Regions from separate parts of the Enterobacter sp. JH25 genome, predicted to be linked through region 2. Evidence: riboswitches for the same ligand, from Rfam matches in the RefSeq annotation. Region 2 holds a riboswitch; the other holds the start of a gene.
What was found. A riboswitch is a leader RNA that binds a small molecule or an ion and turns the genes downstream of it on or off. The one in region 2 is predicted to bind thiamine pyrophosphate.
Positions count from the first base shown of each region.

Region 1: it holds a riboswitch for thiamine pyrophosphate, as region 2 does, so the genes downstream of both, thiM (hydroxyethylthiazole kinase) here and thiC (phosphomethylpyrimidine synthase ThiC) in region 2, are expected to answer to the same signal.

Region 1 is NZ_CP091319.1:2,959,691-2,963,210, reverse strand. Features, by position in the region: gene L2Y28_RS14200 (hypothetical protein) at 35-349, shown strand; gene L2Y28_RS14195 (DUF4225 domain-containing protein) at 346-1,152, opposite strand; TPP riboswitch at 1,484-1,581, shown strand; gene thiM (hydroxyethylthiazole kinase) at 1,617-2,387, shown strand; gene thiD (bifunctional hydroxymethylpyrimidine kinase/phosphomethylpyrimidine kinase) at 2,384-3,184, shown strand; gene L2Y28_RS14180 (GntR family transcriptional regulator) at 3,226-3,520, shown strand, end outside.
Region 2 is NZ_CP091319.1:257,484-261,003, reverse strand. Features, by position in the region: gene hemE (uroporphyrinogen decarboxylase) at 1-392, opposite strand, end outside; gene nudC (NAD(+) diphosphatase) at 431-1,204, opposite strand; gene L2Y28_RS01275 (Rsd/AlgQ family anti-sigma factor) at 1,300-1,797, shown strand; TPP riboswitch at 1,852-1,961, shown strand; gene thiC (phosphomethylpyrimidine synthase ThiC) at 2,040-3,520, shown strand, end outside.

The sequences.
Region 1 (3,520 bases), 2.0 Mb from region 2:
TACCATCGCCAGTTAAGAAATGCTGAGAGATAATATGGATGTTACAGAAGACGCCTTACTACGTTCTGGCTTTACTCAGTCTGATGTACAGAAGATAAAAAACAACGTTGAAAGCTATGGCGGCACGTTGGGAGAGGCGATTCAGGATCTAGCTAATCGATTCAGGATAGTTCTTTGGATCTTTTGCGCTTTCACAGCAATGTTTATCTGGGTAATTATTTCAAATGAAATAGAATACGTCATATCAACCGGGATCGGTTTATTCATAGCAATGCTGATTGCTGTTTTTGTTCAACCGCCAGTCCTTTCTTACAAATCCTGGCGGTTCTGGAGAAAATACAGGGGCTAATGATTCGGTGATTCGGTGGAAAGCAGGTCAAAAATAACCTTAGCCTTGATACCGTAGCCTACTATTTTCATAGTTAACTTGGGGCGGCTCATTGTGTTGACTTGACGGTAGTAATCGTGGGGAAGCCAACGGAACAATCGCCAGGCACCTGCTTTTCGCGCTAATCCAACAATGCTGTAGATGTTTGCGCTTAGTGTTAGAGTGTTATAAAAAGCCAGACCAGATTCAGCCTTAAACCCCATAAACTGAGCAATATTAATCACTTTGTCAGCGACCACACCTTCAGAGTTAGATTGTCCTTCAGATAAAAATTTATTCACTTCTTTAGTTATACCGTTAGCGCCATCTGCAACTAAGAGTGCACCAGCGAGGACTCCAATAGGGGTCATCGTCGAGATCATGATCATTCCGCCGTAGAAAACCATCCCTGAAAGCACCACATTCACAGCCGAAATCACATACCCGACTATCTTGTTATTTTCCCTGACAAACTCGACCTTTGCATAAAGTTGCGCGGCTCTGGTTCTTAACAGGCGTTCTTGTTCTTGTAGATTATCTCTTTCGGCACGCAGATTTTTGATGCATGCAATGCATTCTTCATCGGTTTTGGCCCGTCGTGCAGTTTCAAATTCTTTCTCTACGACCTGCCTTATCTCTTCGACAAACTTGATACGTGTAAGACCATTTTGCAAATAGAATGCTGACAGCCGGTTTGCTGTTTCGACGAGTTTACGGGCTTCCAGATTCACCATTGTATCTGACCATGTTCTGTTCCAGCCCCTGTCGAGCAGCGCGATATCCATTGAAGACTCCTTCCCAAAATGTGTCTGGTCATTTTACGTGCATCCCGGCTTTTTTGTACCTTAAACCGGTATTCCGTAATAGTGGCAAATAGCATTAGTCAGTAATACCGGGGCTGCACTTCCTGCGATCCTCAGTGTACCTGCATATTCTTATACTCGAGACGGCTTGAGTCTAAGAAAGGGATGGATACTTGTGTCACACAAACTGTCACTCATCCTGTCACTCACGGCTCTAAAGGGCCGCTTTCGCCGTTTACAAGTCTTCCCGCTGGCATTACTATCCTGACCAGGGATTAATGAGGAGCATTAATCGCAAGATTTTGATTTTGTTTTATTTGACTCGGGGTGCCCTTCTTCGTTGAAGGCTGAGAAATACCCGTATTACCTGATCTGGATAATGCCAGCGTAGGGAAGTCAGATGCCTACCCGGTCATCGCTTCTTTCCGCACGGCAGGAGCGAAACCATGCAGCCTGACCTGCTCGACTCACACGTTTTACATCAATTCCGAACCCGTTCCCCGCTCACGCACTGTATGACCAACGATGTCGTGCAGACCTTCACCGCCAACGTTCTGCTCGCGCTCGGTGCTTCCCCGGCAATGGTGATCGAAGCCGAGGAAGCGGAACAGTTTGCCGCGCTTGCCGATGCCCTGCTCGTCAACGTTGGCACGCTCACCGCGCCGCGCGCCCAGTCGATGCGTCGGGCTATTGAGAGCGCGGTAGCCGCGGGCACACCCTGGGTTCTGGACCCCGTCGCGGTTGGCGCGCTGGCGTTCCGCACCCGTTTTTGCCAGCAAATATTATCCCTTAAACCTGCGGCCATTCGTGGCAACGCCTCCGAAATCCTCGCCCTTGCCGGAATGAGTGCGGGCGGACGTGGGGTCGATTCCACCGATACGGCAGCGAGCGCGTTGACCGCTGCGCAGGTGCTTGCCCGCCAGACCCACGCCGTTGTAGTCGTCACAGGGGAAGTGGATCACATCACCGACGGCCAGCGAACCCGTACGGTCGCGGGCGGCGACCCGCTGATGACCCGCGTGGTAGGAACTGGCTGTGCGCTCTCGGCGGTCGTCGCCGCCTGCTGCTCGCTGCCTGGCGACAGGCTTGATAACGCGGCGGCAGCCTGCGGCTTTATGAAGCGCGCAGGGTCAGTTGCCCTGACTCAAAGCCGGGGGCCCGGCAGCTTTGTCTCCGCGTTTCTGGACGCGCTTTACGCGCTGGAGGAACAGGTATGACGCGCATTAATGCCCTGACTATTGCGGGTACCGATCCCAGCGGCGGAGCGGGGATCCAGGCAGACCTGAAAACTTTCTCTGCGCTCGGCGCATACGGGTGCTCGGTTATCACCGCGCTGGTTGCGCAAAACACGCGCGGCGTACAGTCGGTGTATCGCATTGACCCGGATTTTGTCGCCGCGCAGCTGGATTCGGTATTCAGCGACGTACGTATCGACACCACCAAGATCGGCATGCTGGCAGAGGCGGACATTGTTGAAGCGGTCGCTGAACGTCTCAAACACTACCAGATAAAAAACGTGGTGCTTGATACCGTGATGCTGGCCAAAAGCGGCGATCCGCTGCTCTCCGCCTCGGCTGTCGACACCCTGCGTAAAAAGCTGCTGCCGCAGGTTGCGCTGATCACGCCAAACCTGCCTGAAGCCGCCGCGCTGCTGGATGCGCCACACGCGCAAAACGAACGTGAGATGAAAGAGCAGGGGAATGCGCTGCTGGCGATGGGGTGTCGCGCGGTGCTGATGAAAGGCGGCCATCTTGATGATGCAGAAAGCCCGGACTGGCTTTTCACCCACGATGGCACGCAACGTTTCACCGCGCCACGTGTCCAGACCAAAAACACCCACGGCACGGGCTGTACGCTCTCGGCGGCGCTGGCGGCGCTGCGTCCTCGTCACGCCGCATGGGCGGATACGGTGCAGGAGGCGAAGGTCTGGCTCTCGGGCGCGCTGGCAAAAGCCGATTCTCTGGAAGTGGGTCACGGTATTGGTCCGGTTCACCATTTTCATGCATGGTGGTAAGCCGTATACTGGCATGAAACTCATGCCAGAGAAAAACAGAGATGGAACAAGCGCATACCCGGTTAATTGCTCAACTCAAGGAACGAATTGCCGCACCGGACAACACGCCGCTGTATCTGAAATTTGCCGAAACGGTCAAGAACGCGGTGCGCAGCGGTGTGCTCGCGCACGGTAATATTTTGCCCGGCGAGCGCGATCTGAGCCAGCTGGCCGGAGTGTCGCGTATTACGGTGCGTAAAGCCATGCAGGCGCTGGAAGAGGCTGGCGTCGTTACCCGCGCGCGTGGATACGGGACGCAAATCAACAATATCTTTGAATATTCGCTGAAAGAGGCGC
Region 2 (3,520 bases):
ATGGTGCGCACGGCGTTCATCACATAGCCCAGCTCGCCTTCCGGATCGGGGATCGGCAGCTTATCAACGTCGGCTTTGTTTTTGATCGGTGAGGTAAAACGCGGCCCCTCGCCGGTTTCGAAATAGAGCCCAAGGCCCATCGCGTCCGGAATGGTAAGAATGTCCGAAAAAAGAATGGCGGCATCGAGCGGGAAGCGGCGCAGCGGCTGGAGCGTCACCTCACAGGCCAGCTCGGCGTTTTTGCACAGCGACATAAAATCGCCCGCCTGCGCACGCGTGGCTTTGTACTCAGGCAGATAGCGTCCCGCCTGGCGCATCATCCACACCGGGGTGACATCAACGGGCTGGCGCAGCAGCGCACGCAGATAACGATCGTTCTTCAGTTCGGTCATTTTGCAGTTCCTTATTGCGTCAGTCCGTCAGTGTAACACTACTCATACTCGGCCCGACACATTGCCACGGTATCTTCTATCAGGCGACGCGCCACCGTTCCCGGCGGGGGCAGCAGCGGTAAATCGTCGTAGCGATACCAGTTCGCCTCCAGCAGCTCTTTCTGATCGATAACAATCTCGCCGCTGTCGTATTCCGCCATAAACGCGGTCATCAGGGACATCGGGAACGGCCACGGCTGCGACGTCACATAGCGCAGGTTTTTCACCTTAATGCCGCTCTCCTCCATCACCTCGCGCGCCACCGCCTGTTCCAGCGTTTCGCCGACTTCCACGAACCCGGCGAGGACGGTGTGAATGCCGTTGCGATGGCGGGTATGCTGCGCCAGCAGGATGGAATCATCACGGCGGATGGCGACAATGATGCACGGTGCGATTTGCGGGTAGTAACGTTCACGGCAGTGGCCGCAGAGCAGCGCCCATTCGGTTTTGCTCGGGTGCATGGTGTGGCCGCAGTAACCGCAGTATTTGTGCGAGCGGTAAAACTCCGCCAGCTGTACGCCGCGCCCCGCCAGCTGGAACAGGCCGACGTCCAGATCCAGCACCTGACGTACGGATCCCATATCCTGACGGCGCGCCTGTTGGATCAACCACACGGGATCGCCCTGCCACTCGCCGATCTTCAGCGCGGACTGGCCCACCAGATCGAACGTTTCCGCGGCACCGTAGGGCAACTCTCCTGAGGGTAGCCATAATTTTTGTTCGTGGCTGACGATCCACCAACCCAGATCTGATTTTTCAATAATACGATCCATATCTATTGCACTACCTTCGCTTCACTGACATGTTGTTAGCATTGTGGTTACATTTTGGATAAGCAGATCCCATTTTAAACCTTATGGAGTCGACCATGTTAAACCAGCTGGAAAGCCTGACTGAGCGCGTTGGAGGAAGTAACACCCTGGTGGATCGCTGGCTACATGTGCGCAAGCATCTCCTTGTGGCGTATTACAATCTGGTTGGTCTTAAGCCTGGCAAAGAATCCTTTATGCGACTCAATGAAAAAGCGCTGGACGACTTTTGTCAGAGCCTGGTCGACTACCTCTCCGACGGCCATTTCAACCTTTATGAACGCATTATCCGCGAAATGGAAGGGACAACGCCGTATTTAGCGGCCAGTAAACTCTGTCCGTTGCTTGAAGCCAACACCCAGCAGATCATGGACTACTACGATTCCACGCTGGAGAACGCTATCGATCACGATAACTATCTTGAGTTTCAGCAGGCGCTTTCCGACCTTGGCGAAGCACTGGAAGAGCGATTCACGCTGGAAGACAAGCTCATCGCCCTCGTGCTGGACAACAACCTGACTATCAGCTCCAGCGATAACGTTGCGCGCCCTGCTTGAGTTCTTAATCGTTAACGAGTAATTTACAACCATTCGCCCCTCTGCGGAGGGGGATTTTTCTTGTCGGAGTGCCCAGTGTGAAAGCACGGGCTGAGACCGTTAATTCGGGATCCGCGGAACCTGATCAGGTTAATACCTGCGAAGGGAACAAGAGTCACACTGCTGTTGTATCGCCTTCGGGCGATCTTCTCTTGCTTCATCCGTCGTCTGACAAGCCATGTCCTTCACATCTGGAATGAGCTATGTCTACAACAAAACTGACCCGCCGCGAACAGCGCGAACACGCACAACGCTTCATCGACACCCTGGAAGGCACCGCTTTCCCGAACTCAACGCGCATCTACATCACCGGTTCACAGGCCGATATCCGCGTGCCGATGCGCGAAATCCAGCTCAGCCCGACGCATATCGGCGGCAGCAAAGAGCACCCGCAGTTTGAAGACAACGAAGCCGTGCCGGTGTATGACACCTCCGGCCCGTACGGCGATCCTGATGTTGCTATCAACGTGCAGCAGGGTCTGGCAAAGCTTCGCCAGCCGTGGATTGATGCCCGTAACGACTGCGAAGAACTGAGCGTGCGCAGCTCGGCGTACACCAACGCGCGCCTGGCCGACGACGGTCTGGATGAGCTGCGCTTTACTGGCCTGCTGACGCCAAAACGCGCTAAAGCGGGCAAATGCGTAACCCAGTTGCACTACGCGCGACAGGGTATCGTCACGCCGGAGATGGAGTTCATCGCCATCCGCGAAAACATGGGCCGCGAGCGCATTCGCAGCGAAGTGCTGCGCCACCAGCATCCGGGTGAAGGGTTTGGCGCTCGCCTGCCGGAGAACATCACGCCGGAATTCGTGCGTGATGAAGTAGCCGCCGGGCGCGCGATTATTCCCGCCAACATCAACCACCCGGAATCCGAGCCGATGATTATCGGCCGCAACTTCCTGGTGAAGGTCAACGCCAACATCGGCAACTCTGCCGTCACCTCTTCCATCGAAGAAGAGGTGGAAAAGCTGGTCTGGTCAACGCGCTGGGGCGCGGACACGGTGATGGACCTCTCCACCGGCCGTTACATTCACGAAACCCGCGAATGGATCCTGCGTAACAGCCCGGTGCCGATTGGCACCGTCCCGATTTATCAGGCGCTGGAGAAGGTAAACGGTATCGCCGAAAACCTCACCTGGGAAGCGTTCCGCGACACGCTGCTGGAGCAGGCGGAACAGGGCGTGGACTACTTCACCATTCACGCGGGCGTGCTGCTGCGCTACGTGCCGATGACGGCGAAACGTCTGACCGGTATCGTCTCACGCGGCGGTTCGATTATGGCGAAATGGTGCCTTTCCCATCATCAGGAAAACTTCCTCTACGAGCACTTCCGCGAAATCTGCGAGATCTGCGCCGCTTATGACGTTTCTCTGTCGCTGGGCGACGGCCTGCGTCCTGGCTCCATCCGTGACGCGAACGACGAGGCGCAGTTTGCCGAGCTGCACACGCTGGGCGAGCTGACCAAAATCGCCTGGGAGTACGATGTGCAGGTGATGATTGAAGGCCCGGGCCATGTACCGATGCAGATGATCCGCCGCAACATGACCGAGGAGCTGGAGCACTGCCACGAAGCACCGTTCTACACCCTGGGGCCGTTGACCACCGATATTGCGCCGGGCTATGACCACTTCACTTCCGGGATCGGCGCGGCGATGATCGGCTGGTTCGGCTGCGCCATGCTCTG